DNA from 4 places in the Chelatococcus sp. YT9 genome. Region 1 is predicted to be linked to each of the others. Evidence: predicted binding sites of a transcription regulator. Region 1 holds the regulator's gene; each other region holds the start of a gene.
What was found. The regulator LexA, encoded in region 1, represses DNA repair genes until DNA is damaged. The targets are predictions, from matches to a motif close to TGTTCNNNNTGTGTTCNG.
Positions count from the first base shown of each region.

Region 2: a site for LexA is predicted at 3,064-3,081, ahead of KIO76_RS11765 (ATP-dependent helicase). Genes of this name have one in related genera too.
Region 3: a site for LexA is predicted at 1,588-1,605, ahead of recA (recombinase RecA). Genes of this name have one in related genera too.
Region 4: a site for LexA is predicted at 6,104-6,121, ahead of ssb (single-stranded DNA-binding protein). Genes of this name have one in related genera too.

Region 1 covers NZ_JAHBRW010000001.1:4,057,020-4,064,948, reverse strand. Annotated here, with positions in the region: gene KIO76_RS18775 (ABC transporter permease) at 1-304, opposite strand, end outside; gene KIO76_RS18770 (ABC transporter permease) at 314-1,231, opposite strand; gene lexA (transcriptional repressor LexA) at 1,686-2,387, shown strand; gene KIO76_RS18760 (ComEC/Rec2 family competence protein) at 2,365-4,695, opposite strand; gene gltX (glutamate--tRNA ligase) at 5,032-6,453, shown strand; gene gltA (citrate synthase) at 6,827-7,929, shown strand, end outside.
Region 2 covers NZ_JAHBRW010000001.1:2,572,724-2,580,652, reverse strand. Annotated here, with positions in the region: gene KIO76_RS31590 (AsmA family protein) at 1-317, opposite strand, end outside; gene KIO76_RS11775 (FAD-binding oxidoreductase) at 576-2,006, opposite strand; gene KIO76_RS11770 (hypothetical protein) at 2,153-2,452, opposite strand; gene KIO76_RS11765 (ATP-dependent helicase) at 3,092-5,515, shown strand; gene KIO76_RS11760 (hypothetical protein) at 5,873-6,061, shown strand; gene KIO76_RS11755 (AraC family transcriptional regulator) at 6,207-7,064, shown strand; gene KIO76_RS11750 (AzlC family ABC transporter permease) at 7,111-7,896, shown strand.
Region 3 covers NZ_JAHBRW010000001.1:2,703,812-2,711,740, reverse strand. Annotated here, with positions in the region: gene alaS (alanine--tRNA ligase) at 1-77, opposite strand, end outside; gene recA (recombinase RecA) at 380-1,465, opposite strand; gene KIO76_RS12320 (NAD(P)H-dependent glycerol-3-phosphate dehydrogenase) at 1,767-2,867, opposite strand; gene cckA (cell cycle histidine kinase CckA) at 2,890-5,415, opposite strand; gene KIO76_RS12310 (flagellar biosynthetic protein FliO) at 5,904-7,265, shown strand; gene dksA (RNA polymerase-binding protein DksA) at 7,476-7,895, opposite strand.
Region 4 covers NZ_JAHBRW010000001.1:57,739-65,667, reverse strand. Annotated here, with positions in the region: gene KIO76_RS00285 (phytoene/squalene synthase family protein) at 1-191, shown strand, start outside; gene trmFO (methylenetetrahydrofolate--tRNA-(uracil(54)-C(5))-methyltransferase (FADH(2)-oxidizing) TrmFO) at 410-1,831, opposite strand; gene KIO76_RS00275 (hypothetical protein) at 1,864-2,097, opposite strand; gene KIO76_RS00270 (DUF1127 domain-containing protein) at 2,269-2,430, opposite strand; gene uvrA (excinuclease ABC subunit UvrA) at 2,638-5,556, opposite strand; gene ssb (single-stranded DNA-binding protein) at 6,380-6,895, shown strand; gene KIO76_RS00255 (esterase-like activity of phytase family protein) at 7,078-7,929, opposite strand, start outside.

The sequences.
Region 1 (7,929 bases):
GCGTGATACGGGCGCCATAGATGATGCGGGAGAGAATATCGCGGCCGAGTTGGTCGGTGCCGAGCCAGTATCCCGGCACACCGCGCTCCATCAGCGCCGGCGGACGCAGGCGCAGGGTTAGCTCCTGGGCATAGGGATCATGCGGCGCCAATAGCGAAGGCGCCAGCGCGAACAGAAACCCGATCAAGATGATCAAGAGGCTGAGCTTGGCCGCCTTCTTCGCCACGAGGCGCTTCAGCACGCCGCGCCAGCGGCTTTCGATGGGGGTGGGCTCCGCTGCAGCGACAGGCGGTGACAAGGACATGGCGCCGCCTCAGTTGTAGCTGATGCGCGGATCGAGAACCGCGTAGAGGAGATCGACGACGAGGTTCACGAACACGAAAATGATCGCGAAGGTGAAAACGACTGCCTGCACAACGGGAAAGTCGCGCGCGTAGATCGCTTGGATGGCGAGGCGCCCCACTCCGGGCCAGGAGAATACCGTTTCGGTCACTACGACGCCTCCCATCAGGAGACCGACCTGGAGACCAATAACGGTGAGCACGGGAATGAAGCCGTTCCGCAGGGCGTGGATCCACAGCACGGTGCGCTCACGGGCGCCCTTGGCGCGGGCTGTACGGATATAATCCTGCCGCAGCACGTCGAGCATGCAGGACCGCGTGACGCGTGCGATCAGCGCGACGAGATTGAAGGCAAGGGTCGCGGCCGGCAGAATGAGATTGAGCCAGGAACCGCGTCCGCCCGAGGGCAGCCAGCGCAGCCATACGGCAAAGACAATGATCGAGATGATGCCGAGGTAAAAGCCTGGCAGCGCCTGTCCCATGAGCGTGATGCCGCGAATGGTGATATCGGCGGGCGTATTGCGGCGATAGGCAGCGGCCACCCCCGCCGGCACGCCGATGAAGAGCGCCATGGCCATCGTTGCGGCGGCCAGTTCCGTGGTCGCACCAAGGCGCTCCCAGACGAGGCTCATCGCCGGCTGGTTGAAGCGCAACGAGGAGCCGAAATCGCCCATGAGCCCTTTGGCGAAGAATGTGACGAACTGCTCCCACAACGGCTTGTCGAGGCCGTGCACGGACCGGAAGGCGGCCCTGGCCTCCTCGGTCGCGTTGGTCGGCAACATGAGGTCGGTCGGATCACCGCTTAGACGGGTCAGAAAAAAACACACCAGCATGATGCCGATGAGCACCGGAATCGTGAGGATGAGTCGCTGCACGATGTAACGGCCCATACATAGTTCCCCTGCCACCGTCGCACGTCTTTGAGAGCGACGGATCGCATTTTGCGACCGCTTGATTTGAAGTTGAGACGATCTTATCGGCCATGCTTAAATTCACAAGCATGAATTTCATGATGAACGATATTTCCGATTTAAAATTCACAAATTCGGAAACTGCATGCGCGGCCCCAAGTCATCCGTCCGGAAAGATGGGTGGCAGAGTTCGCAAAGAGAGAGCCTGTTGATCAGCAGAGAGGCGGCATACGGAGCGGCTGAAATCAGCCGCCCGCCTCGGGCGCGTGCTTTCGGGGTTGCGGAACACATAGAGAACAGCTATCGTCGTTCATGATTTGTTTCCTACTTCAGGAGCACAGTATTGAATAGGTGCGATTGCTCCTAAAAACTGATCGATCCTGGTGCTGGATGTGTTGGAAGCGGGCAAACGAAAGGCGGGGGTGGTCACAACATGCTGACGCGCAAGCAGAACGAGCTTCTTCGCTTCATCCACGAGCGGCTGCGGGAAACAAGCGTACCTCCCTCCTTCGACGAGATGAAGGAAGCGCTTGATTTGAAGTCGAAATCAGGCATCCATCGTCTGATCATCGCTCTCGAGGAACGCGGCTTTATTCGCCGGCTTCCTAACCGGGCGCGCGCTCTTGAAGTCATCAAGTTGCCCGATACCGCGATGGCCGCCGTGCCGCGTGGAAAATTCAGCCCAAGTGTGGTGGAGGGGGGCCTGGGACGTGTGCGCAACCTGCCTCCTGCGGCAGAAACCGATGCGCCAAAAACGATTTCGGTCCCGGTGATGGGGCGGATCGCCGCCGGCACGCCCATCTCAGCGATCCAATCGCGCAGCAACACACTGGCCATTCCGGTCGAAATGCTGAGTGCCGGCGAGCATTTTGCTCTTGAGGTCCGCGGCGATTCGATGATTGAGGCCGGCATCCTTGATGGCGACACGGTCGTTATCCGGCGCCAGGACATGGCGGATACGGGAGACATCATCGTTGCCCTGATCGATGATGAGGAAGCGACGCTTAAACGCCTGCGGCGCCGTGGCTCCTCGATCGCGCTTGAAGCGGCTAACCCGGCTTATGAGACGCGCGTGCTCGGCCCTGACCGGGTTCGGATACAGGGCAAGCTCGTCAGTCTTCTGCGTCGCTATTGAGGGGCGCCCTCTCCTCTCCCTCCTCGTTAGCCTCCGGTGCCGCATCGAGAGGATCGAGACTTTGGTGCCTCGAGGATGATGCAGCGGCTGGCGTTTTTGGGTCGGGTGGACGGCCCGCGGGCTGGGCCGGTTTGCCACCGGTGATCCAGGGACGCGATGCGGTGGAGAGCGCCTGAATTCGGCTGAAGCCGGCGCTAAGTGGATCCTCTACGAGCATGATGGCACCGCTGCGGTCGAGAATGGACCGGTCGATGATAGTGGCGGCCTCGCAGGTGCGTGGCGCCTGCAGCGGGCTCACGATGACTGCAGCACGTCGGCAATCCTCCGGGAAGGCACGTTTATCACGCACGAAGGCGATCATCTGACCGCTCTTTAAACGTGCGGTGCAGCCGAGCCGGTCACAGTGTGTGGCATGGCGCAGGGAAGGATCGTCGATAGCCCGCCCGTCACCGTCGGCTCGCAGCCACTGCTCCAGCACAAAGCCCGACGGCTTGCCGAGGACGATGAGCCGGCTGTCGGCGGCGCGCAGGGCGAGGCCGCTCGCGCCACGATCAATGTAAATGTCAGGAGGCTGTGCGCCGTGCGCCATCGCGAGCCCGATTACCGCGGGACACAGCGCAAGCCAGCGCAAGGCTGTTGTCCATAGGGTGATCCAGAGGATGGCGATGACCATCAGGCCGAGAGCGCCTACACCGAAAGCCGGCACGACCACGCGCGAGCGTTCGAGCTCGGCGACCGCGCGGGCGGATGCCAGCACCGGCACTGTGGCTTGGCCGATCAACCACCAGACCGGCCGGTCGAGCTCAAAGAAAGACGCAAAGACGCCGAGCACCGAGAGCGGCATGACCGCAAGCTCGATCAGCGGGAGCGCCATCGCGTTCCCGAGCAGACCAAACGGGTTGAGCGTCTGGAAATGATAGGCGCTAAACGGCGCCGTGGCTATGGTCGCGACCGTAGTGGTCGTGGTGAGCAGAAGCGCCCACCGCCCAACCGACCGCAGGCAGCCATAGCTGCCAGATGAAGGATCTCCGCCGACAAGGAGCCCCGTGGGCTTGACAGCAAAGGCGATCATGCCGGCGACAGCGGCGAAGGACATCTGGAAGCTAGGCCCTAGCAGGGCTTCAGGGCGCAGGGCGAGGCATATGAGTGCGGACAAGGCGAGATTGCGCATCGACAGTGCGGGTCGGTCGATCAGGATCGCGCCCATCATGACAATCGTCATCACGAGAGACCGCTGGGTCGCGACTTCCGCGCCGGAGAACAGACAGTAAGCCGTGGCTCCAAGCATCCCGATGACAGCAGCGATCTTCTTCACGGGCCAGGCGAGCGCGATCGCCGGCCACAGCGAGAGCATGGCTCGCGCGGCCCAGAACAGGCTGCCCGCAGCGAGCGCCATATGAAGCCCGGAGATCGATACGATGTGGTAAATGCCGGCTGCGCGCAAGGCATCGTTGACCTCCTCCGTGATCAGTCCGCGCTTGCCCGTAACGAGAGCCGCCGCAAGGGCTCCCTCCTGCCCGCCGGAGGCGTTGGCGATCCGCTGGGTCAGGGCATTGCGGGCAACATCATTGGCAATGGTCAAGGTGGTCCAGATATCCGGCGCTTCCGGCGGGGCCCGGATAGACACCTTTCCGACGAGCGAGCCGACAGCGCCAAGTTCGGCGAAAAAGGCATCTTTAGCGAAATCATAGCCGCCAGGGCGCGCCGCAGTCGGTGGCGGCAGCAGGCGGGCGGTCGCCTCGATGAAGTCGCCTGCCTTGACGCTAGCACCCGGCCGAAGGGAAACGCGCACCTGGGCCGGGCGCGCATGGGCTGCGAGATCTCCGAGGGTCGCGACCCTGACGACAATGCGAGGTCCCGCCGGACGCTCCTCGACGTTGAGAACGAGACCGCCGAGCTTGGTGATCACCGGTCGGGAGAGCACCGGCGCGCTGACGGTGCGCGTACGCCATGTCGCGGCGGCAAATCCCGCCATGACGGCCGCGACCGCGATCGCCACGCCCGACACCCGGCGATAGCGGCACGTAAGGGCCGCCGCGAAGACCGCGATGACGGCTCCCACTGCCGACGGCCATAGGGAGGGCTCTGCATCCGCCAGAAAGTACAGAATAATGCCGGCGCCGAAGGCAACGGGCAGCCAGAGGAAGGCCCGCCGTCTCTCGGCCTCCAAGGCGAGGAGATCCCGAAGCACGCCTCGCGCTTGGTCGGCGGTGAAGACATGCCACCCCGGCAGCAGGCTGCCCACCGCCGGACGCGGCGGTCGGCTATCATCGGCGACAATGATCGCGCGGCTCTTTTGGCGGGCCATACGTGCGAAACGCTCTGGGGGACGGCTGGCTACGGGCCAGATTGCAACGGTCGGGTTCTGAAATGCAGAAACGCAAGGAACGAACAAACACGTGATCGGCCGGCAAAAGCGCCGGCCTTGAAAGCACCGGAACGTGAAACATATTCCCGGACGCACAGCACCAGATCGGCCGCCGCCGGCGGAACTAGAAACAAACCAGTGGAACGATGGCCTCCGGTGAGGGAAAGAGCTTCTTACCCCCGGCCCGGCATCATGCTAAACGACGCCCGACCGTCGGCGGAAGCGAGTTCGAACCGCCACGGTCATCGCTTTGGCACAAGAGAGCACATATCTGAGATGACCGGAACCGTCGTTACGCGTTTCGCGCCTTCGCCGACAGGCTTCCTGCATATTGGCGGCGCCCGCACGGCCCTGTTCAACTGGCTCTATGCCCGCCGGAACGGCGGCAAGATGCTGTTGAGAATAGAGGACACCGATCGCGAACGCTCTACGGAAGCGGCCATCGCCGCCATCCTCGATGGCCTGAGCTGGCTCGGGCTCGATTGGGATGGCGATGCCATTCACCAGTTCTCCCGCGCGGCGCGGCACCGCGAGGTCGCTGAAGATCTGCTCGCGCGCGGACGCGCCTATTACTGCTATGCGACGCCGCAGGAACTCGAGGCCATGCGCGAGGAGGCTCGCCGCGAAGGACGACCGTTGCGCTACGACGGGCGCTGGCGGGATCGTCCCTCTTCGGACGCGCCGGCCGGTGTCAAGCCCGTGATCCGGTTGCGCGCGCCGACCGAAGGTGAGACCGCGATCGATGACCAGGTGCAGGGCCGTGTCACTTGGCAGAACAAAGATCTGGACGATCTCGTTCTGCTGCGGTCTGACGGCACGCCGACCTACATGCTTGCGGTCATCGTCGATGATCACGACATGGGTGTCACGCATATCATCCGCGGGGACGACCATCTGACCAACGCCGCACGGCAAAAGCAGATCTACGAGGCACTTGGCTGGGACGTGCCCATCATGGCCCATATTCCCCTGATCCATGGGCCAGACGGCGCCAAGCTCTCGAAGCGTCACGGCGCGCTCGGTATCGACGCCTATCGCTCCATGGGCTATCTGCCGGCCGCGTTGCGCAATTATCTGGTCCGCCTCGGCTGGAGCCATGGCGATCAGGAGATCTTTTCGACCGACGAGATGATCGCGGCTTTCGACCTGGGCTCTATCGGACGCTCTCCCGCCCGCTTCGACTTTGCGAAGCTGGAGAACCTCAACGGTCACTACATGCGCAGCGCCGACGACGAGGCCCTCGTTCGGGCTCTGGAAGATATCCTGCCGGAGCTCGGGCCGGCGCGCGGCCTCGGACCCACGTTGCCTCCCGACCTACGTGAGAAGCTGCTCGCGGCAATGCCGGGGCTCAAGGAGCGTGCCAAGACTCTGGTTGAACTGCTTGACAGCGCTTCTTTTCTCTACGCGTCGCGGCCCCTCGTTTGCGATGACAAGGCAAAGGCTCTTCTCAATGCGGAGGGTAAGGAGCGGCTCGCGCTGGTGCTCCCTGCTCTGGAAGGGATCAACGATTGGAGCAACGACACCACTGAGGCCGCGGTGAGGGCGACGGCCACCGAAGCGGGGCTGAAGCTCGGTCAATTGGCCCAGCCGCTGCGTGCCGCCTTGACCGGTCGCGGAACCTCACCGGGTCTCTTCGATGTCATGACAGTCCTTGGACGTGATGAAAGTTTAGGCCGTATCCGCGATCAGCTGCCCTGAGCCATTCCGACAGCTTGAACGATGGTCGTGGATGAGCTAGAGCATGTTCGGGGCGGGCTGGGATCTCGATGGATACTGGCATCAAGCCATTGATTCCGCGTGATTTCTTATCTCGCGGAGTCAATTGCAGATCCAAAATGGGCCGAAGACCCACCAGGGTGGGTCAGGAACGGCTCGACATTCATTGCCGTTGAGCTTTTATGACTTTCATGGGCAAGGGCATGAGATTGAACGTGATCGTTGCACGTCACGACGTTTCCTGCGCTAACCTTTTGAAATCTGGCGCACTCTCGAGCGTGGATCACTTCCTCCAAGCTCGTGCATGCGGTCTGGCTGTGACGGCTTCGCTGCGTTTGAGCAGAAGGATATATCCATGAGCGACAAGGCAATCACCTTGACTGTTGACGGAAAGGGCATCGACCTTCCTGTAAAGGACGGCACGATAGGCCCTAGCGTCGCCGATATCGGTGCCTTGTACAAACATAGCGGGATGTTCACCTACGATCCGGGCTTCTCCTCAACGGCGAGCTGCGAATCCGCCATCACCTATATCGATGGTGACGAAGGTGTTCTCCTCTATCGTGGCTACCCGATCGAGCAGCTCGCCGAGCACGGCGACTTCCTGGAGACGTGTTATCTTCTTCTCTACGGGGAACTGCCGACGGCAAGCCAGAAGGCGGAATTCGACTACGTGGTGACCCGCCACACGATGGTTCACGATCAGATGAACCGCTTCTTCCAAGGCTTCCGCCGTGATGCGCATCCGATGGCCGTGATGGTGGCATCGGTCGGCGCGCTCTCAGCTTTCTATCACGACTCGACCGACATCTCCGATCCGCAGCAGCGGATGATCGCGTCCATGCGGATGATCGCCAAAATGCCGACGCTGGCGGCTATGGCCTATAAGTACTCGGTCGGCCAGCCCTTCGTGTATCCGAAGAACGATCTCGATTACACGTCCAACTTCCTGCGCATGTGCTTCGGCGTGCCCTGCGAGGAGTACGTGGTCAATCCGGTCCTCGCGCGCGCGCTCGATCGCATCTTCATCCTGCACGCCGATCATGAGCAGAACGCCTCAACCTCGACCGTTCGCCTTGCCGGCTCGTCGGGGGCGAACCCCTTCGCCTGTATCGCCGCCGGCATCGCCTGCCTGTGGGGACCGGCGCACGGCGGCGCCAACGAAGCCGCCCTCAAGATGCTGGCGGAGATCGGCACACCCGACCGCATCCCCCAATTCATCGCCAAGGCCAAGGACAAGAACGATCCGTTCCGCCTCATGGGCTTCGGCCATCGTGTCTACAAGAACTACGATCCACGCGCCAAGATCATGCAGCGGACGACGCACGAGGTGCTCAACGAACTGGGCATCAAGGACGATCCGCTGCTCGATGTCGCTCTCGAGCTGGAGCGCATCGCGTTGCACGACGAGTACTTCATCGAGAAGAAGCTCTATCCCAACATCGACTTCTACTCGGG
Region 2 (7,929 bases), 1.5 Mb from region 1:
AGCCGTGCTTCGACAACCCGGACCGCGCCCGACAGCAATGCGGCCGTTTCCAACTCCACCGACAGCGCGTTGGCCGTGATACCCGGCCGCCCCGCCGCCGGCGCACCAATGGTGACCCGGCCCAACACCACCCGCGGCGAAGGCAAGAGCCTCAGGTTTATGTCCCCTTGCGTTATGACCGGGAGCCCAAGCGCGCGCGACAGCGCCAACTCGACGTCCCCGCGTCGCGCGTCCCAATCGATGAAATAGGGAACCGCGAGAGCCGCGCAGAGCACGAGGACAATCAGGCCAGCGATGATCGTTAGGATATCGCGCACGCTTCTAGACTCATGGGATCAGTCGGTCATGGGCAGTCGGTTGCGAGAGAACGCGGCCAGGCGGCCACCACGGTCAGACCTATAGTAACGGGTTCCCGTCAAAAAATGGCGAGGGACACCAAGTATTTTGGCCAAAACGGTATGAGCTGCGCCGTGAGTCGCCGCGCCGGTACCCACACACCGTGCAGCGAACACATCTTGCGGCACAACTTGCCACACCATAGCGCCCCCGATTGGCATTTCGAGGGCATCTGCGCATTAAACGTCGACGATCTTGCCGGGATTCATGATGTTGAGCGGATCGATCGCCCGCTTGATTCGCGCCATCAGATCAAGCGCCGGCGCGCCATGCTCCGCCTCGAGATAGTGCATCTTCTTCTGACCGACCCCGTGCTCGCCGGTACAGGTGCCGCCCATGGCCAGCGCGCGCATCACGAGGCGCTTCAGAAATGCCTCCAACACTTCGATCTCGGCCGGATCATCGGTGTTCACAAGCGGCTGGACATGGAAGTTACCGTCGCCAACATGGCCAACGATCGGCGCGATCAGCCCGATCTCAGCAATATCAGCCCGAGTCTCTTCGACACAATCGGCAAGCTGCGAGATCGGCACGCAAACGTCGGTGGGCACTGGCCGCGCGCCCGGCCGGAGGGCGAGGGTCGCCCAGTAGGCGTCATGGCGCGCCTGCCAGAGCCGGGAGCGATCTTCCGCCTTGGTCTCCCAGATGAAGGGCCCGCCCCCGAGGTCCTCGGCGATTTCGCCAAAGCGCTCCGCTTGCTCGCGCACGCTCGCCTCCGTGCCGTGAAACTCCAGCAACAGCAACGGACTCTCCGGCAAGCCAAGCTTCGAGTGCAGGTTCACCGCCCGCACCATGGTCTGGTCCAGAAGCTCGATCCGAGCGACCGGCAAACCCGTCTGGATGGTGAGGATAGTGGCATCGCAGGCCGCGTGGACCGAGGGAAACGGGCAGATGCCGGCGGATACAGCCTCAGGAATGCCATGCAGCTTGAGGGTGATGGATGTGATGATGCCGAGGGTGCCCTCTGACCCGACGAAGAGGCGCGTCAGGTCATAGCCGGCGGAGGATTTCTTCGCCCGGCTCGCAGTCTTGACGACCTCCCCCTCGGGCGTGACCACAGTCAAGGACAGAACATTGTCCTTCATCGTGCCGTAGCGCACGGCATTGGTGCCGGAGGCACGCGTCGCGGTCATACCGCCGATGGAGGCGTCCGCACCGGGGTCGATCGGGAAGAACAGGCCCTGATCGCGGAGGAAGTCGTTGAGCTCCTTGCGCGTGACACCGGGTTCGACCACGCAGCTGAGATCCTCCGCGTGGACCGCGATGACCTTCTTCATCAGACTGGTATCGACCGAGATCCCGCCAAGCGGCGCGTTCACATGCCCCTCGAACGACGTGCCCGTCCCGAAGGGAATGACCGGTACCCGATGCTCGGCGCAGAGCTTCACGATCGCCACCACGTCCTCAGTCGTCTCGGGGAACACGACGGCATCCGGGGGCTGGCTCTGTACCCAGGTCAACGTGTTGCTGTGCTGCTCGCGGACCGCATGGCTCGTCACCAGCCGCGACCCGAAGTCGGCGGCCAGCACCTTGATCACGGCTGCGACCGCATCCGGAGAAGGACGAGTGGCGGTTGGCGCGGCTTGCAACATCTCGATCGACCCCTTCATCTTGCCTCACCCGCGACATTCGAGGCGCAGCCGCGGCATGGTCAAGGGCCCTTTTAGCTGCGCTTGCGGACGGTGTCGAAACGAAAACAAGGTATCGGCTCCCGAAACAGCCTTTCGTTGTTCTCGCGGCTGAAGGGCAGAGCGGCCTATCTGCGGAAATTCTGAACCGGCGGCGGCGGTACATAGGGCGGAGGTGTCAGCTGCTGCCGCATCTGCTGGTTGCGAATCTGGTTCATCTGCTGCTGCTGGAGCTGTTGCTGACTGTTGTCCTGCAACTGACGCTCGATGGCGCGGTTCTGTCGCTGGTACTCGCGCTGGAATTGCGCATCGTTTTGGGCATAAGCAAACGAGAGCGTTGCCACCAGCGTCAGGAACGCCCCTGCAGTAAGTCTGAGAAGCCGCTGACCGGGTGTGACCGCCACCTCTTCAACCGATCTCTGCCACATCTTGCCCCGCCTCCATCTATCCTCTACCCCACACGGGGCGGACGTTATTACATATGGTGGCCGACGCCACCGCCACCAAGGGCATGTTGATTGGTTGAAGGCTGTGGGGAGCGCTTCCCGTCTGGCGTCAAGATCGGCCGCACAGGCGTCAGTGCATGCCCCGGTCGAGCGATCGTCTGAACTCCCGCTCGATCTGGCGGTGCCCGCTCTGTTGCTGCTTCTGCCGGTCGAGCGCGTTCTGCATATGCTTCATAATGATTTCATTCTGCCTCCGGAAATCGCGTTCGAACTCGCTCCGATCCGCATCTTCCGCCTGTGCAGCGTTGAAATGAACTGTGTGGCACCAGATTGCGACGGCTCCACAAAGGCCTATGAGCCTCGCCAGGTTGACGAGGCTCGAACATATATCCATGTATCGTGCTTTACGGCTGGATCTCGCGCGAAAATTGTCGTTCATGACTTGACTACACAGATCGAGTGTCTGAGCCCGCAGCGTGGCGACCTTCGTTTCTTGTTATTGTCGCGATGACTTCAGAGCTTGGCCGCTAGCGCGCTCGTTCTGGCGATCGAAGTTCCGCTGCCGGATACGAGCTCAATGGCGCTCTCGACGCCGTTCGCGTTTTGGTCCAAGGTCGCCATATGAATCAAGGCATCAATAGAACCCATCCTCAGCTTGACGGCAGGCCGGACGACACACGTCTCGCGCCGCGCGGCGGGAGCCTCAGCGAGCGCGCCCGGGCGCAGGCCGCACCCGCCGCCTATCTTGCTGGCCTCAACCAGGAGCAGCGCCTCGCGGTGGAGACCACGGAGGGGCCGGTGCTGGTGCTCGCCGGCGCCGGCACGGGCAAAACGAGGGTGCTGACCACGCGGATCGCCCATCTCATCGCGACGGGCCGGGCGCGGCCTTCCGACATCCTCGCCGTCACCTTCACCAACAAGGCGGCGCGGGAGATGAAGGCGCGTGTCGGCCTGCTGGTCGGCCCGGCCGCCGAGGGAATGCCCTGGCTCGGCACCTTCCACGCCATCTCCACCAAGATCCTGCGCCGCCATGCCGAACTCGTCGGCCTTCGCAGCGATTTCACCATTCTCGACGTGGATGACCAGATCCGCCTCCTGAAGCAGGTGATCCAAGCCGCCAATCTCGATGAGAAGCGCTGGCCGGCGCGCCAGCTTGCGAGTCTCATCGATGGCTGGAAGAACCGCGCGCTCGGCCCTGACCAGGTGCCACACGGCGAGGGCGCCGCCTTCGCGAATGGCCGCGGCACTGACCTCTACCGTCACTATCAGGAACGTCTGAAGATCCTGAACGCCGCGGATTTCGGGGATCTCCTGACCGAGACCATCCGGCTGTTCCGCGAGCATCCGGACGTCCTCGCCCAGTATCAGAAGCGCTTCCGCTACATGCTGGTGGACGAATATCAGGACACCAACGTCGCGCAATATCTCTGGCTCCGGCTGCTCGCCCAGGGGCGCGAGCCTGGCCAGCGCAACCTCGCGTGTGTCGGTGACGATGACCAGTCGATCTATGGCTGGCGTGGCGCGGAGGTCGACAACATCCTGCGCTTCGAGCACGATTTTCCGGGAGCCGTGGTGGTGCGACTGGAGCGGAACTACCGCTCGCACGCCCATATCCTTGCCGCGGCCTCGCATCTCATCGCCCACAATGAAGGGCGGCTTGGCAAGACGCTGCGCACCGACGACGAGCCAGGCGAGAAGGTGACGATCACCGGCGCCTGGGATTCGGAGGAGGAAGCGCGCCTTGTCGGCGAGGAAATCGAGGCCTTGCAGGCAAAGGGTCACAATCTCTCGGAGATCGCCATCCTCGTGCGCATTTCGGCACAGATGCGCGAGCTTGAAGATCGCTTGGTGCAACTCGGGCTACCCTACCGCGTGATCGGCGGTCCGCGCTTTTATGAGCGCATGGAGATCCGCGACGCGCTGGCCTATTTCCGCTGCGTCGCCCAGCCTGCTGACGATCTCGCCTTCGAACGCATCCTGAACACGCCGAAGCGCGGCCTCGGCGATGCGACCGTGCAGGTGCTCCATGCCCATGCCCGGGCAGCGCGGATCCCGCTGATGGAAGCGGCACGCTTCATCGTGGAGACAGAGGAGCTGAAGCCGAAGCCGCGCAGCTCCCTGCGCGAGCTGCTGGCAGCTTTCTCGCGCTGGAGTTCGCTGATCGACAGTACGCCGCAGACGGAACTCGCCGAGATGATCCTGGAGGAGTCCGGTTATACGGAGATGTGGCAGAAGGACCGGTCCGCGGAAGCGGCTGGACGGCTGGAGAACCTCAAGGAGCTCGTCCGCAGCCTTGAGGAATTTCCCGACCTCCGGAGCTTTCTGGAACACGTCTCGCTGGTCATGGATGCCGTCGAGAATGACACGGAAGACCGCGTCAGCCTGATGACCCTCCACGCGGCAAAAGGACTTGAGTTCGACACGGTGTTCCTGCCCGGCTGGGAAGAAGGGTTGTTTCCCAATCAGCGCGCCCTCGACGAGAGCGGGCGCGCAGGGCTGGAAGAGGAGCGCCGCCTTGCCCATGTCGGCATCACGCGTGCCCGGCGCCGCGCCAAGATCTATTTCGCCTCCAACCGCCGAATCCACGGCCTGTGGAACGCGACGATCCCCAGCCGCTTCATTGACGAGCTACCTGAAGCCAATGTGGAGGTCACCGAGGCCCCTGCCGCCTTCTCCTACGGCGGTTACGGCAAAAGCCGCTTCGATGACGTGGAATCGTTCTCATCGTCCTACGCCACGCCGGGCTGGCAGCGCGCCCAGAACAAGGGCGGACTTGGAGGTGGCGGCAGCCGCGGAGGCTTCGCGCAAGGGAGGGGCGGCTACGGGAGCTCGTCAGGTCCCGGGCGTGGCGGCCTGCTTATCGAGGGCGAGCTCGTCGCCAAGTCATCGGGACCGGCTTCCGAATTCGCGCCCTCGGACCGCGTATTCCACATCAAGTTCGGGCCCGGCTCCGTGGCGGCCGTCGATGGCAACAAGCTGACCGTCGATTTCGACAAGGCCGGTCGCAAGATGGTGCTGGACAGCTTCGTCCAGAGACAAGGCTGAGCCGCCACGCTTCATCATCGGCGATGACCTTCAACGGGCCGCTCCATCGCGGCCCGCAGGTACCCGGCATACGAAGCGAAGGAAAATATAGCGCGGTGGGAAACTTGATCTTTACAGATCGGCGGAAACTTAATCTAGGCTTTATGCTTGAAAATTCGCAAGCACATAAAATCCAACATTAAAACATATTTCCGGCGCATTACATTTTCGCGTGTTTCTACTCCAAGTCTTAAAATAAATCACGGAACAAAGTTCCGCCCCAGCTATTTTAATGGCGCCGGTGATGGGCGGAGTACACGGTAAAGATCCCCTCGACGTTTCGCCGGCACATCGGGTCACGCATAGGATCATAAGGAGATGATCATGCCGAACCAAGGTGGACATGAAGGCAAGCAGGGCCAGAAGGACATGCAGAAGAACATGCATCCTTCAAAGGGTCACACGCAGAGCAGCGGCACGCAGAGCGCGTCTGGCTCCTCTGGCCAGCACAACCCGCAGTCTGCGCCCGGCGCTGGCAAGGACCGCGATCAACAGACCCGGAAATAAGCTGATGCCGCCAGGTTGGCGGCGAAACGGCGCAACAGCGGTCGGTTCGGGCAGGGCCTGAGCCGGCCATAACTTTTTTTCAAGACAGAGAAATCTGCGGCGTTAAAATTCGCGCGTGGAAGGAAACGCAACGCAGCACGGGCCCATGTCAGCCACCAACGAAGCCATGGGCATCTTCGCCCTGAGTCAGGGGGAGCGCACACGCTTCTTTGCCTGTCCGAATTTCGCGGCGCTCGATTGCCTGACTGCGACGTTCCGCACCTATCGCTACGTACCCCACACGCATGACACTTTCGTTATAGGCTCCGTCATCGCCGGCTGCGAGACATGGACCGTCCGCGGCATGCGCGGCTATGCCGGACCGGGAGACTTCGTCTTCGTCAACCCCAACGAGGTCCATGACGGCGCCCCCCATGGGGACGGCTACTGCTACCGGATGAGCTATCCGTCCATCGAGCTGTTGCGCCAGATCGCCGCCGAGATCAGCGAGAAAGAGGTGACAGCGACGCCTTATTTTCCGGAACCGGTGGTCCACGATCCGGCTGGCGTCGCGCTCTTTGTGGCCGCCCATGTCGCAATGGATGCGCAGTCAGACGTCCAAGCCGGCGAGGAGTTGCTCTATCGCGCCTATGCCCATTGCCTGGCGCGACATGCGCAGATCAGGCCGCCGGCCACGAGGGGACGGGAGGCGGATCGGGTCGCGCAGATCGGGCGCCTGATCGCGGACCACTACGCTGATGATCTCTCGCTCAGCCATCTGGCGACTGCAGCGGGGTTGCCGCGCCATCGTCTGATCAGCGCTTTTCGCCAGGAGACCGGGATGACACCGCATGCCTTCCTTGTCGACCGGCGAGTCATCGCCGCCCAAGAGGCCCTGCGGCGCGGCGCTACGCCAGCCGAAGCGGCGGCAGCCACGGGCTTCTGCGACCAGGCCCATCTTACCCGGGCCTTCAAGGCCCGCATTGGCATCACCCCGGGCGCCTACCGGGCAGCGGTATCCTGAGCACGACATGTTCTGACGTTCTTCCCTCGCACCTTCGAGGTTGCCCATGCTGGACCGCGGACAGCACACGCCGTTACACCACCATGCCCGCAACCGTGAATGGCGCGCGGGGTTTGCCGCGATCATACCGGTGGCGATCGCCGCGGTGCCGATCGGGCTTCTGTTCGGCGCGCTTTGCAGCGCCAAGGGTTTGACCGTCGCCGAGGCAGGGCTGATGTCCGCGCTCGTCTTTGCGGGCGGCTCCCAGTTCGCCGCGATAGAACTCTGGGCTGCGCCGGTCCCTATAGCAGCCCTCGTTTTCTCAACCCTGCTGATCAATGCCCGGCATGTGCTCATGGGCGCCTCGCTCACACCCAAGACGCAGCTGTTCTCGCCCCTCCAGCGGTACCTCGGGTTCCATTTCCTCACAGACGAAACGTGGGCGCTCGCCGAGCGACGCGCCGTCGCCGCTCCCCTGACCCCGGCCTATTGGTTTGCCCTGGCAACGCTGCTTCCCACGGCCTGGGTCGGCTCGACGCTCGTCGGCGCGGCAGTCGGCTCACTGCTCGGCGATCCCAGAAGCATCGGCGCCGATTTCGCATTCACCGCGCTCTTCATCGGGTTGATCGCGGGGTTTTGGAGGGGGCGCACGACGGCGATCACCATCGCCGCAAGCGGAGGCGCAGCCGCCCTCACCTATCTCGCGCTCGGTCCACCCTGGCACGTGGCGGCGGGCGCGATGGCGGGCATTGCCGCAGCCTATGCGACCGCGCCCGAGACCGAGACCGAGACCGAGGATGTCAAGGAGACCACGCCGAATTCGATGACCTGCAACGCAGGCTCAAAGCAATAACAGAACCATATTCACATGATTATAAATAATAAA
Region 3 (7,929 bases), 1.4 Mb from region 1:
CTCGAAGGCACAACCTCGTGGCCGCTCTTGGCAAAATAGTCGAGGAAGCTCGATCTGATCTCGTTAACGCCGCTCATTCGGTCCACATCCGCACACCAGCGACGGCACGCCTCGCGCCGCCTTCTCGCTGCCAAGCATTCTTTCAAGGGCAAGGCCCCGCCCGAAAAGCGGACTTACGGGGAAAGCGATGAGCTTGGCAACAGCCGGTGTTTCTAGAGCCCTCGCGTCAACCTGTCGATAGGTTCTATGGCCTACTTTGCATCGTGATCTACGAAGCACCGAAAAACGCGGCCCTCGCGCAACACCGCCGGGGCAAGGCAGCCCCGGCGTCGTGGGGCCGCTTTCCCGTAACAGCCCCTCTCGCCTAATCCAAAGCCGATCAGGCTGCGCCCTCATCCAGATCCTCGGCCGTGGGTTCGGCATTCTCAAGAATGCGATCGGCAAGCACGCCGGAGTTCTGCCGGATGGCGAGCTCGATGCGATCGGCGACATCGGGATTGCTGCGGAGAAACTGCTTGGCGTTCTCGCGCCCCTGGCCGAGACGCTGGCTGTCGTAAGAGAACCACGCGCCCGATTTCTCGACGATGCCGCCCTTGACGCCGAGGTCGATAAGCTCGCCGACCTTCGATACGCCTTCGCCGTACATGATGTCGAACTCGACCTGCTTGAAGGGAGGAGCGACCTTGTTCTTCACCACCTTGACGCGTGTGGTGTTGCCGATCGTCTCATCACGGTCCTTGATCGCACCGACGCGGCGGATGTCGAGACGCACGGATGCGTAGAACTTCAACGCGTTGCCGCCGCTCGTCGTCTCCGGAGAACCATACATCACGCCGATCTTCATTCGAATCTGGTTGATGAAGATGACCATGGTATTGGAACGCGAAATGGAAGCCGTCAGCTTGCGCAGCGCCTGGCTCATCAGCCGGGCCTGCATGCCGGGCTGCATATCGCCCATCTCGCCTTCGATCTCAGCCCGCGGGGTCAGGGCGGCCACCGAATCGACCACGAGAACGTCGATGGCTCCTGAACGCACCAGTGTGTCCGCGATCTCGAGCGCCTGTTCGCCGGTATCCGGTTGCGAGATCAACAGATCGTCCAGCTTCACGCCAAGCTTCCGGGCATAGACCGGATCGAGCGCATGCTCGGCGTCGATGAAGCCGCAGACACCGCCCTTCTTCTGCGCCTCGGCGATCGTATGAAGGGCGAGCGTTGTCTTGCCCGATGACTCCGGCCCGTAGATCTCGATGATGCGCCCACGTGGCAGGCCGCCGACGCCCAAGGCGATGTCGAGACCGAGCGAGCCTGTCGACACCGTCTCGATTTCGATGGGCTTGTCGCTCTTGCCGAGACGCATGATCGAGCCTTTGCCGAAAGCGCGCTCGATCTGCGAGAGCGCGGCGTCAAGGGCTTTCGATTTATCCATGGAGCTGCCTTCCACGAGTCGCAGGCTGGACTGGGACATCACTATCGTCCTTATGGCATGAGGCGAGAATGAAACTCAACGCTTAGGCGTTCAGCGCTTGCCGAGAGCTTGTGGGCAATCCAACGCGCCCTTCGAATGTACTCTCTTTGTTCTCGCTCGCAAGTTCTTTTTTTGTTCTCATTTCCTGGTATCCCTAGCATCATTCTCCTCTTGCGCATCATGATGACTGCAAAAGGAAGAAGAAGGATGCCAAACAAGCGCAGAGCTGGGCGCCAGCCGGAGCCTCTCGGCAAGCCCGTCCGCCCACACACCGAGCGCCTAATGATAGCAGAAGTCGGCCTCAGGCTTTCTGATCAGACGGCGCGTGCGCAAGGCTGAGGTCCATGCCGTGGGGCTCGGCCCGGAACGGGCGTGTCAGCAAGGCGGCCATGACATCGGCAATGGGTTGCCCGTCCAGAACCACGGCCCGGACTGCCTCACAGATCGGCATATCGACATTCAGGCTGCGGGCCAGATCCGTCACCGACTGGGCGTTCTCGACCCCCTCCACCACCACGGGGCGCCCACCGAACATCTCGCTCGGCGCGCGCCCGATCGCAAGGCCCATGCCATAACGCATGTTGCGCGACTGTTCGCTGGAGCAGGTCAAGGTCAGGTCGCCGATCCCGGACAGGCCCGTCACCGTATCGCGTCGCCCGCCCAGCGCCTCCGCCAAACCCTTGATCTCGTCGAGGCCGCGTGTGATCAGCGCGGCCCGCGTATTCGCGCCAAAACCAAGCCCGGTCGCGATGCCGCAGGCTATTGCCAGCACGTTCTTGACCGCGCCGCCAACCTCAACCCCCACGACGTCGTCGGACACATAGGGTCGGAAAGCCTGGGTCCCGAGCGCGACCGCAACTGCTGCCGCGAGCGATGTCTGCGGATCAATGGCCGCGTCGGCAGAGGCCACCGTGATGGCGGTCGGCATGCCCGCCGCGACTTCGCCGGCGAATGTCGGGCCGGAAAGCACGGCGAGCGCATGGCCCGGGAGGGCCTCTTCGACGACCGCCGCGAGGAGGAGGCCGCTGCCGCGCTCGATGCCCTTCGCACAGATGACGACAGGCGTCTCCGGCGCGAGAAGCGGCCGCAGGGTCTCCGCGGTCTTACGCAGAAACTGCGAGGGGACGACGATGAGGACAACATCAGCGCCCCCTACGACGGCAGCGAGATCGTTGTCCACGGCAACGGCCTCGGGAACGTGATGACCCGGCAGGAAAAGCGTGTTCTCACGGCTCTTGCGAATGCTCGCGACCACCTCGGGCTCTCGCGCCCACAGGCGCACGGATCTGTCGGCCCGCACGGCGGTCATGGCGAGGGCGGTGCCCCAGGCCCCTGCCCCGACCACAGCGACCGTGTCGATCTTCCGCGCAGTCCTATGCTCCGAGGCCATACCTTCGACCACCTTTCTCGCTCCACATGTCCGATCAGCGACCGACCATCGCGCCCTTCACAGCTTCGATGAGCTGCTTGAGGCTGAAGGGCTTCGGCAGGAAGGTGAAGTCCTCGCCCTCGGGCAGGTGCTTCTTGAACGCATCTTCGGCGTAGCCGGACACGAAGATGACCTTCAGATCGGGTTGTCGGCCGCGCAGCTCGCCGAGCAGGGTCGGCCCATCCATTTCCGGCATCACCACGTCGGAAACGACGAGATCGATGGGTGCCGCGCGCTCGTCAAGGACAGCGAGAGCCTCGCGGCCGGACGCAGCCTCCAGCACAGTATAACCGCGTGTGGCGAGCGCGCGCGCCGCAAAAGCGCGCACCGCCTCCTCGTCTTCGACCAGAAGGATCGTGCCGCGCCCGGTGAGGTCCGGCATCTGCGCCTTGCCGGGTTGGATCTTCACGGGCTCCTCGACGACGACCGGCTGGTGCCGTGGCAGGAATATCGAGAATGTCGTGCCCGTACCCGGCTCACTGTTGCAGAAGATATAGCCGCCGGTCTGCTTGACGATGCCATAGACCGTCGAGAGGCCAAGGCCCGTTCCCTTGCCGATCTCCTTGGTGGTGAAGAACGGCTCGAAGATCTTGTCGATCACGTCGGCTGGTATGCCCGTGCCGGTGTCAGCCACCTCGATCAGCACGTAATCGGCCACGGGCATGGATTTTTCACCGAGCTTCTCGCTCTCGGCGGCGGACACGTTGGCGGTGCGAATGGTGAGGGTTCCACCGTCTGTCATGGCATCCCTGGCATTGACCGCCAGATTGACCACGACCTGCTCGAACTGGTTCACGTCCGCCTTGACCAGCCAGAGGTCGCGGCCATGGTGCAAATCCAGCGTAACATGCTCGCCCAGGAGGCGCTTCAGCAGGAGCGAAAGGTCCGACAGGCTGTCGCTGAGCTGGATAACCTGTGGCCGCAAGGTCTGGCGGCGTGAAAAAGCCAGCAGCTGCCGCACCAGGCTCGCGGCCCGGTTGGCGTTCTGCTTGATCTGCATGATGTCCTGGAATGACGGATCTGTCGGGCGATGATTGGCGAGGAGGAGATCCGAGTAGCCGATGATCGCCTGCAGCACGTTGTTGAAATCATGCGCCACGCCGCCGGCAAGCTGTCCCACCGCCTGCATCTTCTGCGCCTGGGCGAATTGCGCTTCGAGGACACGCTGCTCCGTGGTTTCCAACGCGTAGATGATGGCGACTTCACCGGCGCCGTCCCCCTCCGTGTCCTCGACCGCGGTTATATAGAGCCGGGCCGAACGTCCGCCCTCACCGTCGACAGTCGCCTCGATGGGCGTAATCTCGTCGCGGCCGGCAGCGGCCGCCGCCAACGCATTGCTCAGCGCTTCGCGGTCGCGCTCCACAACCATCTCGAACAGCGAGCGCTCTCCGCCGTCGCTCTTCGCGAGCGCCGAGCCGAAAAGACGTGCGAATGAGCCGTTCGAACCCGTGATCGCCCCGTGCCGGCTGACGGTGGCGATGGCCACCGGCGTATTGTTGAAAAATCGCGCGAAACGGACCTCGGCGGCTCGCTGCCCTTCGGCAACGTCCTCTCCGGGCGAGCGGTTGAGAACGAGCGTGCGTGAAGGCCCGATGGCGCCGTCGGCGCCGATTGCGACCCGATGAAAGAGCCGTACCGGCAGCGACTTCCCGCCGCGCCGCCGCAGATCGACATCGAGAATCTCCGTGTGAACGTCGCCCGGCGCGCCCTTCACGGCTGCGATCAGCGCCGCCGCGTTGGCGGGAGCAACATCGCCGAGCTTCAGACCGCCCGACCCGACCTGCGCGAGATCATGCTCCAGCCAGGTGGCGAGCGTCGCATTCATATAGACGATGTCGCCAGCTGCATCGACCGAGAGGAAGCCGGCCGGCGCATGGTCCAGATAGTCGATCGCATGCTGCAGTTCCTGGAAGACGTTCTCCTGGCGCTCGCGGTCGCGGGTCACGTCCACGACGCTCCACACCGTTGCCGCACGGCTGCCAGGGCGCGGCAACGGGCGCACGCGCACCCGGTACCAGCCCGCGTCGTTGCCAGTCAGGCCCGGCTGCAGCCGGATTTCCTCCGTGGCGACCCGCGATTCACGGGCCGCCTGGGCGAGGCGATAGATCGCCTCCGACACCTCGGCGCTGCCGGAGAAAAGCCGCTCCACGATGCGGACATCTCCACCTTTGGCGCTCCCGGAAAGCGTCAGGTAAGCCTCATTCGCATAGGTCACGCGGCTGTCCGCACCAACAACGATGATACCTTCCGGCGCCGTATCGACGAGATGCTTCGTTAGGTCATTGCGCGTGCCGCGACCGCTGAGCTGCACGAAGCCGATCGCAAGACCGAACAGGCTGAACACGCCGGCCATGGCAAGGATTGCCAGGAAACCCACGATGAGCGGCTGCGCCGCATCGCTGGCGACGAAGCTCAAAGCAACCACCGCGCCGATCAGTACGACCGCGAGCAGGAGCACGAAGCCGGCATGGCCCGGGCGATCAGATCGGTCGATCGACCTGTTCACGCTCGTATCGCTCATTCCCGGACCTCTCGTACGCTATCGCGCGCGCTGGACGCACCAGCCCTTCCCCAGCCCCCCGGGCACTTGCCCGAGAGGTCCCTATTCCAATGAATGGGCAGGATCATCGTGTCTAGCCCCAAAGCCGAGCCTCGTTGCTGAACGAGGAAGCCACACGAAAAGGCTCCGGCACCTCATCGGTCGTCTCCCGCCCGGCGTCGCCCGGCGGGCGGGAACACCCGGGATGCCGCCCATGACGATGAGCGATCTCGGATCGAAAGACGGGCTCGCCCGCCTCAATCGATCGAAACTCGTCCCGGGTCATGATCTGGCGCGTCCGTTCGCTTGTGCCTGTTTGCGCTCATAAGCGCCAGCGGGAAGGGATGACGAGGCAAAAATCTATGTGGTTTGCATTAACCGCGGGTTAACCTTGCGCCGCAAAAAACGTACTGTGACAACGTCTCGAAGTATCCCCGCATGTCGGTGGTGGGACCAACGGGAGACGTGAGGTGCAGTCCTTTTTCGGCTTAGAAATCTCAGCGGCGGTCCAATACCTTATCGCGCTGATCATCATTTTCGCGCTTCTGGTCGCCTTTGCTGTCGTCCTGCGTCGCATCACCGCGCCTCGCGCTGGAGGCGCGAATCACGTCTCGTCGCGTAGCAGACAGCCTCGCCTTGCTGTGGTCGACACCTTCGACCTGGACCAAAGGCGACAGCTGATCTTGCTGCGACGTGACAATGTCGAGCATCTCGTCATGGTCGGCGGCCCCACCGACATCGTGGTCGAAAGTGGGATCTCGCGCGGCGGCCAGCGCGCGCTCTCGCCGGTCGGCAACCTGCAGCAGGCGATGGAGGAGGCCTCTCAGCTTCCTCTTGATCTGGCTTTGTCCGCCCCCCTGCCGGGCAGCGAGGTTCCTTCTTCCGACCGCCGGGGCGAAGCTCGCTTCACGCCGCAACCGGATCTGCGCCAGACGGACCCGGTCGAGCGACGCAAACCCGCATCGCCCGCAACTGCCGCTCCGTCACGCGATCCCGGACCCCGTGATTCTCAACCTCGCGATTCGCTGGACGTCTTCAGGCGGGAGGTGCCTCCCGCAGCCGAGAAGGCACTTGAGGAGCGACTATCCCAGACCGATATAGGCAATTTGACGGCCCGGCCCGGCGCGTCGTCGCGACCGGGGTCAACCATACGTCCCATGGATCCCGCCGCACCGCCCCGCCCGGTCACGACGCCACTCGCGGAGAAACCGGCGGCGCCTCGTCCCGAAGCGGTAAAGCCCGCGCCCACCAAGACCGACCCCGCCGCTCCGGATTCCGAGCCGATGTCGGCGATGGCGCGCGAACTGGAACAGGCCCTCCAGCGCCCGTTCTCGGCAACGCGGCCCACCACGACATCAACCTCCGCACCACAAGGGCCCACGCCTCGGGCCCCAACCGGCCCGTCCGGTGTTCATCCGGCTCCGCCGCCATCACGACCCGGTGGGATGCCTCCAGGCCGGCCCCCCGCCGGCTCGGTCGGTGCAGTGGCGCAGCCGCCGGAGCCCCCTGCGCGCCCCCGCTCCACGGCTCCGAATGCGCCGTGGGATCAGCTGTCTGCGATGATGAAGCGGCCCTCCGCCGCCGAGCCAGGCGCGCCGTCGGCGACATCCGCCGAAAAGCCTGCTGCGCCGCAGCAGCCAGCCTCGGCATCCCCGCCCTTCCCGACCTCGCCTTCGCCGACACGCGAACCCGCTCCCTCCGTGAGCGAGCCCGCATCCGGCAAGAGTGACGCCGCACCGGCGGCGCAGAAACCTGCCGTCGATCCATTTTCCGTGGACGACATCGAAGCGGAATTCGCCCGCCTGCTCGGCCGCACTCCACCGACCAGATAAGGAACCCAGGGCAGCCGACCGCAATTCCAGCGGAGTTGCCTCGACAGCCCCTTCAAGGCCTTAGACGGCCCCTATATAGGCGACCGGGCCTAGGGCATCACGCTTCTGGCGATGTGAAAAGAAAAGAGGCGCTTCCGATGGCATCGAAAGCGCCTCTCCTTATCGCAGCAGCCCCGGCTCGGCGTGCAGGGGCTGTGAAGCACTCTACAATCAGTCGTCGCGATAGACGCGTTCGTTGCGCTCGTGGCGCTCCTGTGCCTCTAGCGAAAGCGTCGCTATGGGCCGCGCCTCCAGCCGCTTCAAGGAAATCGGCTCACCGGTTTCCTCGCAGTAGCCATAGGACAGGTCTTCGATACGCAACAACGCCGCCTCAATCTTGGCGATTAGCTTGCGCTGCCTATCCCGAGCCCTGAGTTCGATCGCCCGATCGGTTTCCGATGAGGCGCGATCGGCCAGGTCCGGATGGTTCTCGCTCTCGCTTTGCAGCGCGACCAACGTCTCGCGGCTTTCCCGCAGGATGTCCTCTTTCCAGTTCAGGAGCTTGCGCCGAAAGTACTCTCGCTGACGCTCGCTCATGAACGGCTCGTCTTCTGACGGGCGGTAGCTCTCGTCGATTACGATATCCGACATGCGTGGCTTTGCTCTTATCCCCTGAGCCCCTCGT
Region 4 (7,929 bases), 4.0 Mb from region 1:
ATCGCGCCGGCCTCGATGGGCTCGCTCAAGTGCCGGCGCGCGTCCGGCCGGTTTATCTGCCGGCGATGCTTGTACCAGCTTATCTCAGGGAATTTGAGCGGCGCGACTATGACCCGTATCGGTCGATCGTCGACCTCCCGCAATGGCGCAAACAATGGCTGCTGTGGCGCGCTTCGCGGCGGTTGCGCTAGAACTTAGCTGATCTCATACCGAGCCACCTAGTCATTCCGAGGCGAGCCGATAGCCCAAACCCGGAATCGACGAGCACGACGGCAAGCCGGAAACCCTCTGAGTCGGCGTGTCTTCTTGTCCCGTGCCTATGGGTCCGGCTCCTCGCTCACTGGAGGACCCGGAATGACGGCGGGAGTGGCTCAAGACGCGGCGCATTCTAAATTTCGCCGCTGATCGATCAGATCGCGGCCACCGCAGGTTCCGGCAACGTCGCTCGCCAGCGCGCAAAATCAGCCCTTGCCCTGTCGGTCAACGCCTTCTTTTTGGCGACGGCCTTGGCGGGGCCGCGCAGGCGTTTGCCGTCGGGGCTCTTGATCGCGCCTTCGAGTGGCGGGAACAGGCCGAAATTGACGTTCATCGGCTGGAAGGACTGCGGTCCAGCGTCGATTGCCGCGATGTGCCCGCCGGTTATGTGGTTGATGAGGGCGCCGAGGGCGGTCGTCGCCGGCGGCATTGTGATCTCGCCGCCCCCCTCGCGCTCAGCCGCCGCAAGCCGACCGGCGATCAGCCCGATGGCTGCGCTCTCCACATACCCTTCGCAGCCGGTGATCTGCCCGGCAAATCGCAGGCGTGGCAGGGCCTTCAGGCGCAGGCGCGGATCGAGAAGCTTAGGGGAGTTGAGGAAGGTGTTCCGGTGCAGCCCTCCGAGACGCGCGAATTCCGCGCGCTCCAGGCCGGGGATCATGCGCAGCACATCCACCTGCGCGCCGTGGCGGAGCTTCGTCTGGAAGCCCACCATGTTGAAAAGCGTGCCAAGGGCATTGTCCTGCCGCAACTGCACGATGGCATAGGGTTTTTCGTCGGGGTTGCGCGGGTTGGTGAGGCCAACCGGCTTCATGGGCCCGTGCCGCAGCGTTTCACGTCCGCGCGCGGCCATGACCTCGATCGGCAGGCAACCATTGAAGTAGGGGGTATCCTTCTCCCATTCGCGGAAGTCGCTGGTTTCACCTGCGAGCAAGGCATCAACGAAGGCCTCGTATTCCTCGCGGGTCATGGGGCAATTGAGATAGTCGGCTCCCGTGCCGCCCGGACCGGCCTTGTCATAGCGCGATTGCGCCCAGGCGATGTCCATATTGATGGAATCGCGATGGATGATGGGGGCGATGGCATCGAAGAACGCGAGTTCCCCCTCGCCGGTGAGCGCCCTGATGGCATCCGCCAGGGACGGAGAGGTGAGGGGACCTGTGGCGATGATGGTTTCGCCCCAGTCCTCCGGCGGCAGTCCGGAGACCTCTGCCCGGGCGATGTGGACATTCGGGTGGTTCGCGAGAGCGGCGGTGACAGCGGCGGAAAAGCCTTCACGGTCGACGGCCAATGCGCCTCCGGCCGGCACCTGGTGACGGTCTGCCATTGTCATGATGAGCGAGGACAGCCCACGCATCTCCTGATGGAGAAGGCCGACAGCGTTCGTTTCGGCGTCGTCGGAGCGGAAGGAGTTGGAGCAGACGAGCTCCGCCAGGCCCTCGCCCTTGTGGGCGGGCGTCGCCGTGGTCGGCCGCATCTCATGGAGAATGACGCGTTGGCCCGACTGGGCGATCTGCCAGGCGGCTTCGGAGCCGGCGAGGCCACCGCCGATGATGTGAGTTGGTTGAAGCGTCATGCCGCCCTATGTGTCGGGTGGCTTGGCCATCGTCAAGATTTGTTCAGTCGTTCGAGCGTTATATGGAGGACATTGCAACCGCCGCTGCGCACTGCCAGCACCGCGGCGCGGGCCGGATCCGCCTCGGCTAAGAGCGTGACCTCTCCCAAGCGGTGCATGCCGGCCTCGATCTTCATGTGATCACCAGCCGCTGTCTCGACGACCACCAGGCGGGATGGGATGAGCGTGCGCCTGCCAGCTTCATCGACAGCGTATATCTTTGTCATGGTCGTTCTCCGTAACATCAGCCGGGCTTTGTCGGCGGCAGCGACAAACAGCGATGTCACGGCTTATTGAAGGCGCGCTGGGAGCATCCGGCGCGTTCGTAGTCTCAAAACACGAACGCCCGCCAAACGGGCGGGCGTTACGAGCCAGGATCTTGTGAGTGATCCCGACGATCAGGCGCCGACCTTCGTGTGCTTGCGCGCAATGAAGGGGATATCCCAACGGGACAGGCCGAGATCGTTGAGTTCGCGGTCCGACAGACGAGAAAGCTCGCGGACGGTGTCGCGGTAGCGCAGGTAGCTGCGGATCTTAGCGAGGATATGCGTGACGATCATTTTAATCTCCTGACGGCGAGGGGCTTAGCGGATGCTGCCGATCTCGCCTTGTTGCGATGCAGCATATAGGCCTTTGCCTCGATTTCAGGCAGGGGAGATTCTGTATGACAGTCATGCGTGGGGAGCATGACGAAGGCGTCAGCAGGGTAAGGATTTAGTTACATTTGGGTCGAAATTCCGCAAAAACGGCGAAATCGCGGCACGGAGCTATTCCGCAGCCGCTTGTTTGCGTGTGCGAAGTGGGCGCCTCTCGAGGACCTCTGCCAGAAATTTGCCCGTATGACTGCTCGAAGATTTGGCAATCGTCTCCGGCGTTCCCTGCGCCACAATGGTGCCGCCGCCGTCGCCGCCTTCAGGCCCCATGTCGATGACCCAGTCGGCCGTCTTGATGACCTCGAGGTTGTGCTCGATCACGATGACGGTGTTGCCCTGCTCGACGAGCTCATGGAGGACCTCCATCAGCTTCGCCACATCGTGGAAATGCAGGCCGGTGGTCGGTTCGTCGAGGATATAGAGAGTCCGTCCGGTAGCGCGCTTCGACAGTTCCTTGGACAGCTTCACCCGTTGCGCCTCGCCGCCCGACAGTGTGGTCGCCTGCTGCCCAACCTTGATGTAGCCAAGGCCGACGCGCGACAGCGTTTCCATCTTGTCGCGGATTGCCGGCACGGCATGGAACAGGTCGCGGGCCTCGTCGACCGTCATATCGAGCACGTCGGCTATGGAGCGCTGGCGGTACTTCACCTCCAGCGTCTCGCGGTCATAACGCTTGCCCTTGCAGACGTCGCAGGTGACGTAGACGTCGGGCAGGAAGTGCATCTCGATCTTGATGACGCCGTCGCCCTGGCAGGCTTCACAGCGTCCGCCCTTGACGTTGAAGGAGAAACGTCCCGGCTGATAACCGCGCGCCTTGGCTTCGGGCAGGCCGGCAAACCATTCGCGGATCGGCGTGAACGCGCCGGTATAGGTCGCCGGGTTCGACCGTGGCGTGCGGCCGATCGGCGACTGGTCGATGTCGATGACCTTGTCGAGATGTTCCAAGCCCTCGATGGCCTCGAACGGCGTGGGATGCTCAAGAGCGTTATTCAACCGCCGCGCCACGGCCTTGTAGAGCGTGTCGATGACGAGCGTCGACTTGCCGCCTCCGGACACACCCGTGACACAGGTGAAGGTGCCGAGCGGAAATGAAGCGGTCACGTCCTTGAGGTTGTTGCCGCGCGCTCCGGTAATGGTGAGCTCGCGCCCTTTCTGCGGCTTGCGGCGCTTCGCCGGCAGCGGCACGCCGAGTTCGCCGGTGAGATAGCGGCCAGTCAGAGAGGCTGGATTGGCGAGGATTTCGTCGGGCGTACCCTGCGCGACGATCTCGCCGCCATGGATGCCCGCACCCGGCCCGACATCGACCACATAATCGGCCGTCAGGATGGCGTCTTCATCGTGTTCGACGACGATGACCGTGTTGCCGAGGTCACGTAGCCGCTTCAGGGTCTGCAGCAGCCGCTCGTTGTCGCGCTGGTGCAGGCCGATCGACGGTTCATCGAGCACGTAGAGCACGCCCGTGAGCCCCGAGCCGATCTGGCTCGCCAGACGGATGCGCTGGCTCTCGCCGCCCGAGAGGGTGCCGGAGGCTCGCGCCAGGGTGAGATAGTCGAGGCCGACGTCCAGCAGAAACACCAGACGGTCGCGGATCTCCTTGAGGATACGACCGGCGATCTCGTTCTGCTTGGCGTTGAGCTGATCAGGAACGGCATCGAACCAGTCCCGGGCAGCGCGCACGGACAGTTGCGCCACCTCGCTGATGTGATGACGGCCCACTTTGACCGCGAGCGCTTCCGGTTTGAGCCGGTGCCCCCCGCAGGCCGCGCAGGGCGTCTCGCTCATGAAGCGGCCGATCTCCTCGCGTGCCCAGTCGCTTTCGGTTTCTTTCCAGCGGCGTTCGAGGTTTGAGATCACGCCCTCGAAGGGCTTGTTGACCTCGTAGGCGCGCAGTCCGTCCTCGTAAGAGAAGCGCACCGAGGTCGAGCCGCTGCCGTAAAGGATGACGTCCCGCGCCTTGTCCGGAAGCTCGCTCCACGGCTTCGTGACGGAGAAACCATAGTGGCGCGCCAGTGCGTCGAGCGTCTGGCCGTAATAGGGCGACGTCGAGCGCGCCCAAGGAGCGATCGCGCCGCCGCGCAATGTCAGTGTATGATCCGGCACCACGAGGTCGGGATCGATCCGCATCTCATGCCCGAGCCCGTCGCAGACCGGGCAGGCGCCGTAGGGATTGTTGAAGGAGAAAAGCCGCGGCTCGATCTCCGGGATCGTGAAACCGGACACCGGGCAGGCGAATTTCGACGAGAGCACATCGCGGCGTGGACTGCCTTTGGCGTCTGTTTCATCGGCAAATTCGATAACCGCGATGCCTTCGGCGAGCTCCAGCGCCGTCTCCAGCGACTCCGCGAGGCGCGCGGCGATATCGGGGCGAACGACGACGCGATCAACCACCACATCGATGTCGTGCTTCAGCTTTTTGTCGAGATTGGGTGCGTCGGCGATCTCGTAATAGGTCCCGTCGATCTTCACGCGCTGGAAGCCGCGCTTCATGAAGTCCGCAAGTTCCTTGCGATACTCGCCCTTGCGGCCTCGCACCACCGGCGCGAGCAGGTAGAGGCGCGTCTTTTCCGGCAAGGCCAGGATGCGGTCGACCATCTGGCTGACGGTCTGGCTCTCGATGGGCAGGCCGGTGGCCGGGGAATAAGGCACGCCGGCGCGCGCCCAGAGAAGGCGCATGTAGTCATAGATTTCAGTGACGGTGCCGACGGTCGAGCGCGGGTTTTTCGACGTGGTCTTCTGCTCGATGGAGATCGCGGGCGACAGACCGTCGATCTCGTCGACGTCCGGCTTCTGCATCATCTCGAGGAACTGCCGAGCGTAGGCTGAAAGCGATTCGACGTACCGCCGCTGGCCCTCTGCGTAGATCGTGTCAAAAGCGAGTGAGGATTTGCCCGACCCGGAAAGGCCCGTGAAGACGACCAGCTTGTCTCGCGGAACCGCGAGGTCGACGTTCTTGAGATTGTGCTCCCGCGCTCCGCGAATGGTGAGCATGCGCGTCGGGCCGTCATGACGGAGGCGCTTGCTTTCGGGCAGCATGACTGCAGACCTCGCGACGGAGATCCCCGCGACGGATGTCTCGGCCGCGGGTTCCTTCGCGGTCCGTGCCTTGGCGGCCGGCGCCTCGGGAGCCAGTGACTTGGCCGCCGCGGAAACGGTGGCTGCGGGATTCTTCTTCGATTTCTGAGCCATGGCTCTCAACGGACAAGTGGGATCGACAGGAGCGGACGGCGCCTGGAGCGCTGAACGACGAACGACTTGAAGAATGAGCCCGTTCTTCTCGCATGGCTTGTCGCTTGCGGGAAGGACGAGATCGTAACCCCGTATTCAAGGGCAGGTTCGGGCAACTACATGGGCCTTCCACTCCATTTATGCCAGTGGCTGCGTATCTGACGGGAAATCCCCGGACACGGGCGCTGCGGTCAGGCACGCTGGTTGGGCCGATCACGGGTTAGCCTCCGCAATCCCCACATCCTGCCGACCAGGATCTCACCGGAGCGCCCATGCCGACGCTACGGCTCCGTTCCCGGACTGGTCGATGAGTTTTTCTGGCTCACGGAGAGTTGCAGACTTTGGATATTCTGTCTAGAACAGAAAGGGAACATTTTATCGCGCCGCGGTTCGGGCGTGTTGCGGGTTGTCATCACGGCTGCCATTGCATGTGGACAAGCCGGTGCCTTCGGGCGACGGCAGCGGGGATGATCGGCTAGTGTCCGGACCAAGTGTAGGCTTTGGAATTTGCTGAGCCAAATCCCGGTGCCCACGTCAGGAGAGCCTGGGTAGCTCTTATGCGCCCGATTGGTTTCCGACTGTGTGGCTGCGTTCGTGATTAGTTGGTTCGGCTTGGCCGTGGAGGTCCGTGATGGCAGGCAGCGTCAATAAGGTTATTCTGGTGGGGAATCTCGGGCGCGACCCCGAGACTCGTCGGCTCGGCTCGGGCGACCCCGTCGTCAACCTGCGCATCGCCACCTCGGAGACTTGGCGTGACAAGGCCACCGGTGAGCGCCGGGAGCGCACGGAATGGCATAGTGTAGTGATCTTCAACGAAAATCTCGCGAAGATCGCCGAGCAATATCTGCGCAAGGGATCGAAGGTTTACCTCGAGGGGCAGCTGCAGACCCGCAAATGGCAGGACAAAGATGGTCAGGAGCGCTACACGACGGAGATCGTGCTGCAGCGCTTTCGCGGCGAGCTCACGATTCTCGACAGCCGCGGCGGCGAAGGCGGTGGGGCCATTGAGGACGACAGCTATGGGGGCTCGCGTGGAGGCGACTTTGGTCGGGCCTCGCCCATGGAGCAGCGCTCCCCGGACCGGCGCCCGGCCGCGAGCGGCGGTTCAAAATACGCCAGTGACCTTGACGACGATATTCCGTTCTAGCCCAACAACACGCATCGATAGCCCGCGACGTCATCTGGGACGAGCGCGGGCTCGCGCCGGGATCCGGTAACGGTACGGCCCAAGGGGCCCACCTTCCGTTACACGGCGCCGTCCTGTTGGAGCGGTAACGTCCGGATGAGGCCGCATTACATCCGCGCCAAGAGCGTGAATGTCGATAGGCCTTATGTCCCGCCTGTTTCGATGACCTCGAAGGCCAGGAATTTCGTGGTCTGCGCCTCGTTGAAATTGTCGTCGGAGACGATCACCAGCGTGCGGTTGCCGTTATTCAGCCGGGGGCCGAAATCCATGCCCTCGAAGTTGTCGAGCGCTGTGCCGAGGGTGGCAAGATCCAGGACCAGCGTTTTCGCGAGCGGCACCCAGCTTGCGCCGGAAAGAGCGTCGATGGCGGAAACGTCGGTCGCATTCCGCCGGTCCGCACGGTAAAGACGGATATCGTTTCCTTTGCCCGCGCTGTAGCCGCGTTCCATGACGAGCAGGGATCCTTCGTCGAGAGCGAGAATGTCGGAGACGCCATTGTCTGCGAAGCCGCCGGGCTTGGCAGGGGCCATGCGGATCGGATCCGTGACATAGACCCATTCGGGGCCGGCCTGTCCGGATACCATGTTGAAGGTGGAAACACGTACAGGGCTGGTTTCAGTCAGTGAGGCCTTAGGGCCGTCCTCAACCAGCGCATTCTCCAGCGCCGCGATCAATGTTCCCGCGTCCGGGGTCAGCGCCAGTCCTTCAAAGGCGAGATTGTTGCGCGGCCCGCGTTTGCCATCGGTGCTGACGCGGTAGCGGGCAGGCAGCGGGATCTCGCGCAGATGGTGCCCGTCAGCGGTGCTGGCCCGCAGCACGGGGTCGATCCCGGCGGTCGCGTCCCCTTCGCTCGTCCAGTAGAGCGCGCCACTTCCCGGATCGAGGCGCAGCGCCTCCGGGTCGACACGTCGTGTCGGGAATGGCTTCCCATCGGCGTCACGAAGGGGCACGGCCTGGTCGATTGTCACCGCGCGAAAGCCCGAGGCGTCATAGTC